Regions from separate parts of the Virgibacillus ainsalahensis genome, predicted to be linked through region 3. Evidence: predicted binding sites of a transcription regulator. Region 3 holds the regulator's gene; each other region holds the start of a gene.
The links. Region 3 encodes LexA, which represses DNA repair genes until DNA is damaged. Its sites were predicted from a motif close to CGAACATATGTTCG; they were not measured.
Positions count from the first base shown of each region.

Region 1: a site for LexA is predicted at 2,020-2,033, ahead of ACZ427_RS01250 (RpnC/YadD family protein). Genes of this name have one in related genera too.
Region 2: a site for LexA is predicted at 1,745-1,758, ahead of ACZ427_RS06140 (DNA polymerase IV). Genes of this name have one in related genera too.

Region 1 covers NZ_AP043943.1:280,171-284,844, forward strand. Annotated here, with positions in the region: partial or broken gene nhaC (Na+/H+ antiporter NhaC) at 1-567, shown strand, start outside; gene ACZ427_RS01245 (RpnC/YadD family protein) at 688-939, opposite strand; gene ACZ427_RS01250 (RpnC/YadD family protein) at 1,005-1,973, opposite strand; gene ACZ427_RS01255 (glycine betaine ABC transporter substrate-binding protein) at 2,375-3,289, shown strand; gene nadA (quinolinate synthase NadA) at 3,914-4,674, opposite strand, start outside.
Region 2 covers NZ_AP043943.1:1,307,636-1,312,309, reverse strand. Annotated here, with positions in the region: gene dacB (D-alanyl-D-alanine carboxypeptidase/D-alanyl-D-alanine endopeptidase) at 1-654, opposite strand, end outside; gene ACZ427_RS06150 (hypothetical protein) at 891-1,166, shown strand; gene ACZ427_RS06145 (hypothetical protein) at 1,294-1,566, shown strand; gene ACZ427_RS06140 (DNA polymerase IV) at 1,778-3,028, shown strand; gene ACZ427_RS06135 (glycosyltransferase family 2 protein) at 3,422-4,674, shown strand, end outside.
Region 3 covers NZ_AP043943.1:1,619,859-1,624,532, reverse strand. Annotated here, with positions in the region: gene tkt (transketolase) at 1-1,114, opposite strand, end outside; gene ACZ427_RS07740 (DUF896 domain-containing protein) at 1,251-1,484, opposite strand; gene ACZ427_RS07735 (YneB family resolvase-like protein) at 1,590-2,228, opposite strand; gene lexA (transcriptional repressor LexA) at 2,512-3,135, shown strand; gene ACZ427_RS07725 (ketopantoate reductase family protein) at 3,317-4,270, opposite strand.

The sequences.
Region 1 (4,674 bases), 1.3 Mb from region 3:
GTTCAAGGTGACACCTTTGCAGATGCAGTCAGTGCCTTGCAGGGCGGATATGTCATGGAAACCGGCAATGCAATGGTTGATAACCTGTTTACCCGCGGCGGTCTTGATTCAATGATGTATACCGTCTCCCTGACTATTGTCGCTTTAACATTTGGTGGCGTGCTGGAGCATACAGGCATGTTAAATGCGATTGTCAGCCAGATTCTGAAACTGGCAAAATCAGCAAAAAGCCTCATTCCGACAACGATTCTATCAAGCTTTGTCACAAACATTACATGCTCTGAGCAATATATCTCGATCGTAATCCCATCACGGATGTTCAGTCATGCATACAAACAGAAAAACCTGCATTCAAAAAATCTATCACGCGCACTTGAGGATGGTGGAACATTGACATCAGTCTTCGTGCCCTGGAATACATGTGGCGTATTTATTTATGGAACCCTCGGCGTCCATGCTTTTCAATACGCACCATACGCCATCCTGAATTTTGCCGTACCAATTATTTCAATTATTCTCGCTTTCGCAGGGTACAGCATTACTTATTTGAAAAAAGAAGAAGTTTAGGTGGGGTCTGTCCCCCGCTGCATTAAAGCGTTAAAGCATTAACGCGGTGGGGGACAGGCCCCCAATCATGGATAAAAACACATGGCGGGAGAATCACCATGTGTTTTGCTTATAACGGAACTAAAGTGACTTCCTTAATGCTTCCACCTTATCCACGCTCAATTTTGTGAGTTTCGCAATATAATCATCAGAAAAGTTTTCCTGGATTAACTTCAGCGCAAATTGTTTCGTCGCTTCTGCTTTACCTAATTCCTTACCCAGTTCTTTTCCCTCTTCTTTCCCAAGTAATTTCCCTTTTTCCATGCCTTCCTTTTCCAGGTCGGCGAAGATTTCAGCAAGTGTTGGTGATGGATTTGATCGTTCAGCCTGCATGTGCCTGAGCCGCCTCCTTTCTTAGAAGTGCCGGTAATGGAAAAGATATTCTGGAACTTTCAAAACTAAAGTGACTTCCTTAATGCTTCCACCTTATCCACGCTCAATTTCGTCAGTTTTGCAATATAATCATCAGAAAAGTTTTCCTGGATTAATTCCAGGGCAAGTTGTTTCATCGCTGCTTCTTTCCCTTTTTCCATGCCTTCCTTTTCCAAATCGGCGAAGATTTCAGCGAGTGTTGGTGATGGATTTGATCGTTCAGCCTGCATGTGTTGGGCCGCCTCCTTTCTTAAAAGTGGGGTAACATCGTCTCTTAATTTCGTTAAAAATGCTGGGATTTGTAATAAATAATCAATGAAATAAATTAATGGAGATATTTGTGTGTGGTTGTAGCCTTGGTGTGTGTCCATGTTTCGTAGCAGCTGGGTCATAAGTTCCCGCTTAAAAAAGTAGCGCTTATCTGCATCTTTCCTGGTCTTACTGGCATAAATTCCTGCGATCACAGCTGCAGCAAAAGGATTGGATGAGCGCTTGAGTTTTTCCAGGTCGTTTTCACGAAATTGATAGGCATTGTACGTGTAATCGACTTCGGTTCCATGGAAAGAATAGTGAAATTGATTGGTATGCTTCGTATTTCCGATATCTGTTAACAGGGCAATTGCATAAATTTCCTTGTCAAATTTATCGTAAAGCCGATAAAAATAGCGAAACATCCGCTTGGAAAATGCCTCGTTAACTTTTCCCTGTACTTCGATGTGGATTAGGATCCATCTTTCTTCGCCATTCTTCAAAAATACTTTCACAATTTGGTCGGCATTATTCCTGCCTTTCTTTTCCTGGATAACCTCCTTATAGAGCTCTTGTTGAAGGAAATCCGGTGATCTGGAATGATCGATTTCCTCATATAATTCAGGAGCAAAAAACAACATAAACTCCTCAAAAAAATCCGCAATCAACTTCTTCCAGAGGCCATCTTCGTCTGGTGAAGTCGTTCCATAATCCGTTGGTTTTTCATGTACCGTGGTTGTTATCATTTTACCACATCCTTCAGAAAATATTAAGTTTATATCTTATTATACACAAACAAACGTTCCTTGTCATTCATTTTAGGGGGCCTGTTTAGGGGGCCTGTCCCCCGCCACATTAAAGCGTTAAAGCATTAAAGCATTAACGCGGTGGGGGACAGGCCCCGCCAATATAAAATTCCTCTTAAGATTTTACATATTTACAGTAATTTTGCGAATTATAAAGTCTAAGTAAACAATCGTAACTTGTATTAGCTTACATTCTGTAAAACAGCATTTCATCCAAATTGATTGGGAAATATATCTATTGTACTATATTTATTATGCTTTCAAAAAGTTATTAATTAATGAGGACATACCATAATGTACATAATGTATCGTCCTTTTGAAGTTAGAAGGAGGAAGGAAAATTGGGAAAATCAAAGTTAATTGGCATCACGCTTGCCTTATTTTTTGTTTTACTGTTGGCTGCATGCGGTAATGGAGAAGAGGAACAGGATAGTGATAATGCAGGTGAAGAGACTACTAGCGTAAGTGAAGCGGTAGAGCATACAATTATAGGTATTGAGCCTGGAGCAGGAGCAATGGGTCTTACACAAACCGCTTTAGAGGAATATGACAGCTTAGCGGGCTGGGAAGTTGTAGAAGGTTCCACTGCAGGTATGTTAACCGAGCTAGATGAGGCAATTAGAAACGAAGAACCAATTGTTGTAGTAGGTTGGAATCCACACTTTATGTTTGCTTCTCATGACTTGAAATATTTAGAGGATCCAAATGGTTCTTTTGGTGAAGAGGAGAACATAAATACCATAACAAGAACGGGTTTAGAAGAGGACATGCCAAATGCTTATGAAATTCTTGACCGTTTCTACTGGGAAGTAGAAGATATGGAAGGAGTTATGCTGGAGGCACAAGATATTCCCATTGAGGAAGCGGCAAGTAATTGGGTAGAAGCGAATCAGGATAAAGTAGATGAATGGACAGAAGGCGTAGAGCGGGTAGATGGAAAAGAAATCGAACTGGTATTAACCCCATGGGATTCTGAACGTGCTTCTGGTCAAGTAATGAAGCTAGTATTAGAAGAACAAGGATTTCAGGTAACATTAACACCTGTCGACCCGGCAATTGTGTTCCAAGCAATAGCAAACGGTGAAGCTGACGCATCGCTTGCTCCATGGCTGCCTGTAACACACGGTGCTTTCTATGAAGAATATAAGGAAGATATAGTTGATTTAGGTCCAAACTTAGAAGGTACAATAATTGGTTTGACTGTACCTGAATATATGGACATTGATTCAATTGAAGATTTACAACCGAAAGAATAATAATATTTCTAATAAGGGGCCTGTCCCCCGTCGCATTAAAGTGTTAAAGCGTTAATGCGGTGGGGGGATCTGGCCCTTTTCTTATGCGCACTTTTGCGGGCAACCCGATTTCTGGCAGGAGGAGACCCTCCGAAACAAGCGAGCTGCCCATCAAATGGAGAGAGCATTACCCGAATCTAATAAAACATCACGCACGGGCCAGTGAACCGCCCGAATCTAATCGTTCATCCCCCTGAAGAGTGCCCGAATAACGGCTCCCCCTCTGCATTTGGTCGTTCATCCCCCTGAAGAGTGCCCGAATGCCGGCTTCCCCTCTGCAATCAGTCGTTCATCCCCCCGAAGAGTGCCCGAATGCCGGCTCCACCTCTGCATTCAGTCGTTCATCCCCCCGATGAGTGACCGAATAACGGCTCCACCTCTGCATTTGGTCGTTCATCCCCCTGAAGAGTGCCCGAATGCCGGCTCCATCTCTGCATTCAGTCGTTCATCCCCATGATGAGTGCCCGAATGCTGGCTCCATCTCTGCATTCAGTCGTTCATCCCCCCGAAGAGTGACGCCTCCAGGCAAGTGATCATCGCCCGAATCTTGCAAAACATCACCACCAGCCGAGCCTGATCGGAACTCTAAGCTCGCTCCAACATCCGACTCAGCGCCATCACTGCCCACTTCGTTACATCAGCCTCAACTTTAATCTGGTTCGCAATTTCCCCCTTATCGATCGTTTCCAGTGACCATAGGAGGTGGGCGAGGTCGATGCGGTTCATGGTCAGGCATGGGCACATCATCGGATTCAATGAAAATACTTCTTTATCCGGATGCTGCTGGGTGAGGCGGTTGACGAGGTTCATCTCGGTGCCGACTGCCCATGCGCTCCCAGGTGCCGCGGCTGTGATCGTTTCGATGATTTTTTTGGTCGAGCCTGCGTAATCGGATGCGGCAACGACTTCCCTGGAGCATTCCGGGTGGACGATGATATTCGTTTCCGACTTTGTTTTGCGAATATGTTCGATATTATTCACGGTGAAATTTTCATGCACGGAGCAGTGGCCCTTCCATAGAATGACCTGTACGTCCTGCAGGTTGTCACCATCGTATTCAAATGTCTCGTTAATTGGGTCCCACACGGCCATATTTTCTAGTGGAATGCCGAGATCATAGGCAGTATTTCTTCCCAAATGCTGGTCTGGTAAAAATAGAATGCGCTCCTTCTGTGTGAACGCCCATTCCAGCATTTTCCCCGCATTCGAGGATGTCACAGTCGCACCGCCATTTTTTCCGACAAATGCTTTAATCGCCGCTGTCGAATTGACATAGGTGAGGGGAAGGATCGTGTCACCGAATGCATCCTGCATCTTCTCCCAGCCTCGCTCGGTTTGCGTGATAT
Region 2 (4,674 bases), 310 kb from region 3:
GATAACTGTGTTTTCTGCATGTTTCCGCTCCACCAGTAATTCTGCTTCCTTATTTGCAGAAACCGTTACAGCTTCATTAATAATTTGGATATAATCTGTTCCGGGTGATAAATGTACTATTGGTCTTGCCCCAATAGTGTTGCCCGGAATTACTTCCACAATGACAGAGCCAGCATCATAATTCTCATCCGGTGAAACGGTCAAGGCCGAGACCTGTGCACCGTAATGATATTGTTCATCATTCCAATTAAGATCCGCAGATAATCGTACATTATCATACCATGTATCATCCGCTAAGATGTCCCCTTCAATTGAGATGATGCCTTTAGACTGAATTTCATTGGCGAATTTCTCTAAGTCTTCCGGCATTAATGTAGGATCACCTTTTCCTTTTAAATAGAGATTTCCTTCCAATTTATTTCCTTTTACCTCTCCATTTGTCCGGATCTCGGTTGAGAAAGTGTAATCTTCGCCAAGTACAGAAATTGCAGCCGCTGCTGTCAGTAATTTCAGATTTGAGGCGGGGCTGAAGCGCGTATTTCCCATATGGTCATATCTTTTCTCTCCGGTTAATGCCGAACGGATACTGATGCCAATCAGTTCTCCCCTTAGTTTCTCCTCCGTTTTTATATACTGATCAAGTTGTGCTTTCACTATATATTACTCCTCTGTTTGAAATAGTTATTTTTTCATCCCCGTTTATGTCTGTTTTTCCTTTCCTTCCTATTTCAACAAAGCATGGATCGATTCCTTTGTTATAGAGCATTTTCTTTAGTAAAAGCCGCGTGTTTGAAAAAACTTTATAAATATGTACATATAGGCTGAATTATTTGGAATGATACTATAGAGAGCCTATCGAAGCTCAAAAAATTTATTGGAGGTTGTTAACCATGGCACAACAGAATCCACAACAGCAATTTCAGCAAGCTCAACAACAGGTACAGCAGGCGCAGCAAGCTGTGCAACAGGCTCAGTCAAGCGCGGATCCGCAGCAGCTGCAACAAGCTCAACAGCAACTGCAGCAAGCGCAGCAAGGGTTGCAAAACGCTCAAAATCAGGCAGGAGCTAACTCTCCACAGGCTGCACAATTCCAGCAAGCTCAACAGCAATTACAGCAGGCTCAGCAACAGCTGCAGCAGGCTCAACAGAACCAAAATCAGCAATAGCATTAACGGGAGCCTCCACGTGGGGCTCCTTATTTGGCAGAAAACTTTCTTACTGCATAAGTACGGGCTTTGACAGCCTATAGGTAGTTTCAAGAAACCCGGGAATAGATCAATGGAGGTTTTCGATATGGCAGAACAGAATCCACATCAGCAGATCCAACAGGCTACCCAACAAGTCCAACAGGCTCAAGACAACATTCAGCAGGCAAAAGACACTGCAGACCCAGAGCAATTGCAACAGGCCATCCAACAATTGACGCAAGCTGAACAAGTATTGCAGGATGCTCAGGATCAATCAGGAGCCAGCGCATTAGAGAATCCACAATTTCAGCAAACACAGGAACAATTGCATAATGCACGACAGGAAATTCAACAATACAAGCAGCATAATCATTTTTAGCAACAACAGGGGCTCCACAAGGGGCTCTTTTTATTTAAACGATATTTTCCAATACAGAATCTTTCTTCTTAGAATTACTTTTTATCAAGCCTTTATGGAGATAAAGCTTTAGCCCGAGCTCATGCAGTAAGCCAAGAATAAATTTCCATTGCTAAATTTATCCCGGTTGCATACAATAAGAACAAACGTTCCTTTTAGGTGGTGAATAGTAATGGATTATTCTTCGTACCCGCGAAATGATGTACTTTGTATTGATATGCGTTCATTCTATGCAAGTGTTGAAGCTGTTAAACTGGGACTTAATCCAATGAAAACAATGCTTGCGGTGGTAGGCGATCCAAATCGATCCGGGAGTATTGTCCTGGCCGCATCGCCACAATTAAAAAGAAAATATGGAATCAGTAATGTAAGTCGATTTTTCGAGCTGCCAGATGACCCTGACATTCACATTGTTCCCGCTCATATGGCTGATTATCTTCATGTTTCCGTTGAAATCATAAAGCTTCTTAATCAGTATGTACCAAAAGAAGCAATCCATCCCTATTCTGTTGATGAAGTATGGGTCACAGTCAACGGACTGCAGCGACTTTTTGGTAATCGCTGGAAGATAGCCAGACAAATGAAGCAGGATATTCTGGAAAACTTCGGGATTACTTCTTCCATCGGTATTGGCGATAATAAATTTCTAGCAAAAGTGGTCATGGACCTGCATGCGAAAAAAGCGGGTATTGCAGAATGCACATATGAGGATGTAGAAGAAAAGCTCTGGCCCTCCCCCATTGAAGAAATCTGGGGAATCGGCAGCCGGATGAAACGCAACCTGAATCGAATGGGGATTGTGACCCTCGGACAGCTTGCAAAATTCAACATGGATCATCTGAAAAAGCGATTTGGCATCATGGGTGAACAACTGTATTGGCATGCATGGGGGATTGATTTAAGCCCTGTTTTCGGTAACTTTACAAAAACAGAACAAAAAGGATTCGGTCATGGAATTTCCTTACTTCGGGATTACTCGAAGGAAGAGGCTGCAGTCTGTATCCTTGACCTCTGTGAAGAAGTATGCCGCAGAGCACGAACGGCAAATAAACAAGGAAAAACCATCCACCTTGGCATCTCCTACTCTACAGAAACCAGGGGAGGGTTTTCCCGTTCCAGATCCACTGAAATCCCAACCAATGTCACGATGGATGTCTATCATATATGCATGCAGCTTTTCCAAAAATTTTACGATGGGAAAAGTAACATTAGACATGTCTATGTCACCTTGGATAACCTGTTTGAAAAAGGTGAAACACAACTGGATTTATTTGAAGACAGAGCTAAGAAAAACGATATCGGCTATGTCATGGATGCCATTCGTGACAAATTCGGATCAACAGCGATATTAAGAGCCAGTAGTTATACGGAGGCAGGGATTACGCTGGAGCGGAGTAAGAAGATTGGCGGGCATTATGCGTGAAGAGAACTCTCTTCTCTTGTATAATTAAGGATTATCTGTAATGCCAATCAGTCGTAAAGAATAACAGAAATGTAATGTAACCACAAGAAAGGAAAAGCCGGTGATCGGCCGACTTTTCCCGGAGTGATATTCATGGGCCTAAATCTCTACAAGACTTGTATTGATTACTATTATGTTTATGTATAAAAAAACAAATTGAACCGGCGTATACACCAATCAATCTGCACATTTCTCTAGCATTGCTAGACTGCTTGCTTATATCTTCTGAAAATAGACTTTTATACAGCCTGCCAGCATACATTTACATATATTCATACTAACCAGAATGCCCACTGCATATAAATGTAAGGGATCATACTTATCTGAAATCTTTGAAAGAATGGAGGCTTTCTGTTGAAAGATATAACTGCTATTCTTCTTCATTATTCTGACAAGAAAGCACTGTATAAAGCTTTAAACTCTTTAAAGGAAATTAATACCAGACTAAAATCTGTTCTCGTTTTTCAAGAGGAAAAAATAAATTTAAAAATGATGCATACGTTTGACTGGATTGACCATATAGAGTCTATTACCGTCGAAGATAAGAACCCAGGAAAAACATTACATACGAATCTTCATAAAATAAACAGTCCCTATGTGTTATTTCTTCACCATACAGATTACCTTTCTCCTGCTATTCGTATCGATACGCTTCAAATCTCCCATCCACGAATGATCTTAGAGACCCTCTATCACAACCAAAACATTGCTATCCATCATCCTTTGCTTGTTCGCACTTCCTTTCTAAAGAAACAAAATTTTTTCTCACATGTTCAGTTGCCATTCAAGGAGGCTCTTTTTCCTGCCTGGCTTTCAAATATAAGGTCTCCTCTCAAAACCTTTAAAAAAGACCTTGTAAAGCAAGCAAAGAAAAATAGTTCTGCTAATACCTTAGAAAAACAGAAATTTGTACAGAAATATCAGCTAAAGAAAATCAAAACAAATCACCCTAGCCTTACTGTTTTCATTGCAAATTATAATATGGAAAAGTATGTGGAAACCGCAGTTGCTTCCTGCTTGCTGCAGAATGAGCAACCGGAACAGGTATTAATCATGGATGACGGTTCCACGGATGGTTCCGACAAAAAGCTTCAGCATTGGAGTGACGGAAGACAGGTGAAGCTGTTTAACAAAGAGAATGAAGGAAAAGCAAGGGCTTTAAACGATTTATTACCCCATGTACAAACTGATTTTATATTAGAGCTTGATGCTGATGATTGGCTCGATCCTGATGCTATTTCCATTGTCAAAAAAAACCTGGAGGGACTACCTGAGGATGTAGCTGTATTGTACGGAAATCTTAGAAAATGGAAGCAATTGGCAGGAGACGTTCTCTTTAAAAGGATTGCCAAGGGAAACATTATCAATGGAAAAGCCGGCTTGCTGTCTTACCGTTTTCCTCTTGGACCAAGGATATACCGGACTTCTTCCCTAAAAAAGATTGGAGGATTTCCAGTAATTGCATTTGAAAATGGACGACTTTATGAAGACATCAGTGTATTAAACCTATTATTGAAGAACTTCCGTTTTCAGTATCATGATTTTACGGTATACAATGTACGGGAACATAAAGAGAGCATCACCAAAACGAACCTCTCAAACTGGAA
Region 3 (4,674 bases):
CTGTTTTGGCAATTGCGTTTAACACTTTACCTGAAGAAGCTCTGGTTGCAAGAGTGTCTTCTCCTGGTTCAAATACCGGGAGTTCTTTTTCCCATCCTGCTGGAAGTTCACCCTTCAATGCAAGTTCAAACTCTTTTGCAAGTTCTGGATATTTTCCTTTATATGTTTCTAATAATTGATTCCAACTACTTTCTGCTTCAGCACCTTGTTTAACTATTTTTGCTTCGAAATCAGTATATACTTCATCCGGAACATGGAAATCTTCATGTGTCCATTTGTAATATTCTTTTGTTAGTTTAACTTCATCTCCACCAAGTGGCGCACCATGAGAGGCAGCTGAAGCCGATTTATTTGGTGAACCATAACCAATTATCGTTTTAACCTCGATTAGTGTTGGCTGATCCGTATTTTCTTGGGCTTCTTTAATCGCATTTCTTAAAGCATTTGTATCATTACCGTCTTCTACTCGAAGAACTTGCCATCCATATGCTTTAAAACGTTGTTCTGAGTTATCCGAGAAGGAACGATTTAATTCACCGTCTAACGAAATATCATTTGAATCATACAATGCGATAAGTTTACCTAATCCCAAATGACCTGCCAATGATGCAGCTTCATGAGAAATCCCTTCCATTAAATCTCCATCACTGACTATTGCATACGTATGATGATCTACAACCTTAATGTCATCTTTATTAAATTTCGCACTTAAATGAGCTTCAGCCATTGCCATACCAACAGACATAGCAATACCTTGTCCAAGTGGTCCGGTCGTTGCTTCGACACCATCTGTATGATTCACTTCTGGGTGTCCTGGAGTTTTTGATCCCCATTGACGGAATCCTTTTAGATCATCAATCGTGACATTATAACCAGATAAATGCAGTAAGCTATATAAAAGCATTGAGCCATGACCCGCAGATAATACAAAACGGTCTCTGTTAAACCATTTGGAATTCTTTGGATTATGATTCATAAAATCTGTCCATAATGTATAGGCCATAGGTGCAGCTCCCATCGGTAAGCCCGGATGGCCTGAGTTTGCGTTTTCAATTGCATCAATAGACAATGTACGAATTGTATTTATAGATTGCTGTTCGATGTTGTTAGACATGTATTATCTCCTTTACTATTTTTAACTTGTTATTTTTTCACATATTTATTTTATAATGAAACATTGTCTTTAACAAGTGTTATGAAAAGACTTGTGTGATAAATTTATTATGGTAACGCTTTAAACCCTATATTTTCTAATGTTTTTTATTTCGGTCCTGTAGATCTTTTACCTTGTCAGGTGTAACATCATTTCCTTCAGGGTCCATTACTGTCATAGATTTAAACTGGTTTTTAAATGAACTTCGAACATTTTTTAAATATTCTTCACGAAGAACTTTCTGCTCCTCTTTTTCTTTAGCAGTCAACCCTTCTTCCTTTGACTTTTTTGACAGTTGATTAATCCGTTCGATTTTTTCTTTTGATAACATATGATAGGAACCTCCTTAATAGAGACGTAATTTCAAAAAAAGTTCAGAAATATTTCAATCATAATTATTTCTGAACTTTTATATTACCCTTCCTATATATGAGAATCAAGTATTTTGAAATTCCTTAAATCTTCGGTGCACAGTTGCTTTTGATACAGAAAATCCAAGGTTATTTAACGTTTTTGTGATTTCCTCAAATGTAAGATCGTTTGCTCTTAGTCGTACTACTTCTTCAATAGGGAAAGGTATTCGTTCTCTTCCAGATGCTTTATCCTGATTAGATAAATTTCTGGTTGGATCGTATCCTTCACTGACTGCTTTTTTCATTCCTCTCCTGATTTTGGCGTTATGGATTTTTCGTTGATATTCTTCCACAATACCGACGATTTGCAGAACCATCGAATCTGATTCAGATAATTCTAATTCCCCGTCATGTATAGCGGTATATATTAATATATTTAATTTCTGCAACTGATGGAATAAGGCGATCTTTGTATTTCCACGTCCTAATCTCGTCTCATCCTGTATTAATAGACAGTCTGCATCACCGGAAGAGAAGTGATCCAGCATTTGAAAAATCCCTTCCCGATCAATCTCATATCCGCTCGCCTGTTCTTCTATACATTCCGTTACTGTAAAATTATAACGAACCGCCAAATCTTCCAATTCCTGCTTTTGTCTGGCCAATGATGTTTCCTGCTCTGTTTTATTTGTACTGACCCTGCAATATATTATAACGTTCACAACAAAAACTCCTTCTTATAAACAATCAACTGGTTATCATAGCAAAGTATAAAAACCCTAACATTATTATAAATGCAACTAAATAAAATGCGTCTGTTTTTGTTATTTTTTCAAACATATCAACATGCCTCCTATTAGTTTTAGAACCTTTGTTCTGGTCGTGATTATAGTATACACGAACATACGGTCCTGTCAATCTCTTTCTCGAACTTACGTTTGTTTTTTTGAAACATAGATGGTAAACTATCATTAATAAATACTATATGTGCGAGGTGTTTGATAGATGAATAAGCTTTCAAAAAGACAGCAGCTGATTCTTGATTATATAAAAGATGAAGTCAGTAAAAAGGGATATCCACCTTCAGTACGTGAAATTGCAGAAGCGGTAGGTCTTGCTTCCAGCTCTACGGTCCATGGACATCTTTCAAGAATTGAAAGTAAAGGATATATAAGAAGAGATCCTACCAAACCAAGAGCAATTGAGGTATTGGATTTATCAGAGGACAGTAATATTCCTAAGGAAGAAGCAAGATATGCACCGGTTATTGGTAAAGTAACAGCAGGTCTCCCAATCACTGCAGTTGAGAATATTGAAGAATTTATCCCCTTACCTAGTTCAAGTGCAAGTCCTGATGATAAATTATTTATTCTTGTTATTGATGGTGACAGTATGGTAGAAGCAGGCATTTTAAACGGTGATATGGTCATTGTAAAGCAGCAGAATATAGCACAAAACAGTGATATTGTAGTTGCAATGACCGATGAAAATGAAGCAACCGTTAAGCGTTTCTTTAAAGAAAAAGATCATATTCGCCTACAGCCGGAAAATGCAACAATGGACCCTTTAATCTATGATAATGTAACCATTCTTGGAAAGGTTATTGGGTTATACCGAAACATTCATTAAAAAAGCCGCCAGACAGGCAGCTTTTTTATTTTCTCTATGTATAGAAGTGAAACGATAGTAAGTTGTACTGAATTTCTACAGTCACATGGACAATAAGTTTTCTATTCTTAAATTTTCTGAAAGCATTAACTCTCAAAATATGCTTTGAATACTTTATTTCTATCTTATTTTCCGAAGTTGGTTAATTAGCCTTTTCAGTATCTGTAGTAAGTTTTTGCATGTCATATGTATTTTCAATTGTACTAATTAAATCATATAATGCCTCAGTATAAGGAACCTCCACATTTACTTCTCGAGCTTTTTTTACAATTCCACCGTTAATGAATTCATTTTCCGTTTTCCTTTTGTTAACAATATCTGTAGACATTGATGTAAAATGATTTTTATGAATTCTAAATATTGTTGTTAAATTATTTATAACTGTTTCTTCTGAAGCTGCTACTCCGTGAGCATTTGCAACTGCAACAGCTTCTTTTGCAATTGTGTAAACAAGATGTTTCCCTTGTTCAGTAACAGCTATTTCTCCACATGTTATTCTGCACACAGCGGTAGTTGAATTAATTGCTGCATTAAAAGCAACTTTTTCCCAAATGGATACCATTATATCTGGAACAATTTGACTATTTAGACCTGCATCTTGAAATGCGTCATTAATGATAGATAGCATTTTATTTTCTTTGCCATTTGCGGACATAATTTTTGTATATCCTGAACCATGTGAACTGATATGTCCAATTCTCTTGATATCACTTGGATGATTTGTAACTCCGACAATAATGTGATCGTTTGGGACATATTCATTGATTAATTCTATATTCCCTAGTCCATTTTGAAGAGTAAGCACATAAGTATCTCTACCTAAAAATTTTTTTGCCGACTCTAAAGCAGATCTTGAATAGACTGTTTTTGTAAATAAAATGACTAAATCTACATCTTCTTTTATATTTTCTGCAAACGCAGCCTTGATAGGAATCAAATGGTCTCCATCATCAGCTTCTAGATATAAACCTAGGTTATTTATTTTTTCTATAACAGCTGGAACAACATCAACCATTGTAGTATCATATCCGTGCAGCGCTAGTTTGCCGCCAAAGAGCATTCCCATTGCACCGGAACCAATAACTACTATTTTCATAAAGAACCCTCCTCGTATTCATATTTCTATACATTTTACTGCATAGCGTTAAGTCCCCAATACTACGTCTATTCTGCATATATCCAATTCCCGCTCGATATGGATCCCGAATATTATTAATAACACACTCTCATCTAAACCCCTCCAAATCTGCACATTACTCACTGTGGAACGGCCGTTTGCTAGCTCTTTCAACCCGGATAATACTCTTATCAATGTTCTACTGTCGAGCGTACGCCCCCTCAAGCCACAGCAATATTCATCAAGTCAACGAAGGATCCAATTTAATTCAGAATTGGTTGGTTTGTTTTTCAGCTCCATCTCAACGAACCCTAAGTGTTGATATTTTGGAGATTTCGAACCACGGTTATTGTTAACAATCGTCAAAAACTGCGCGTTTAATA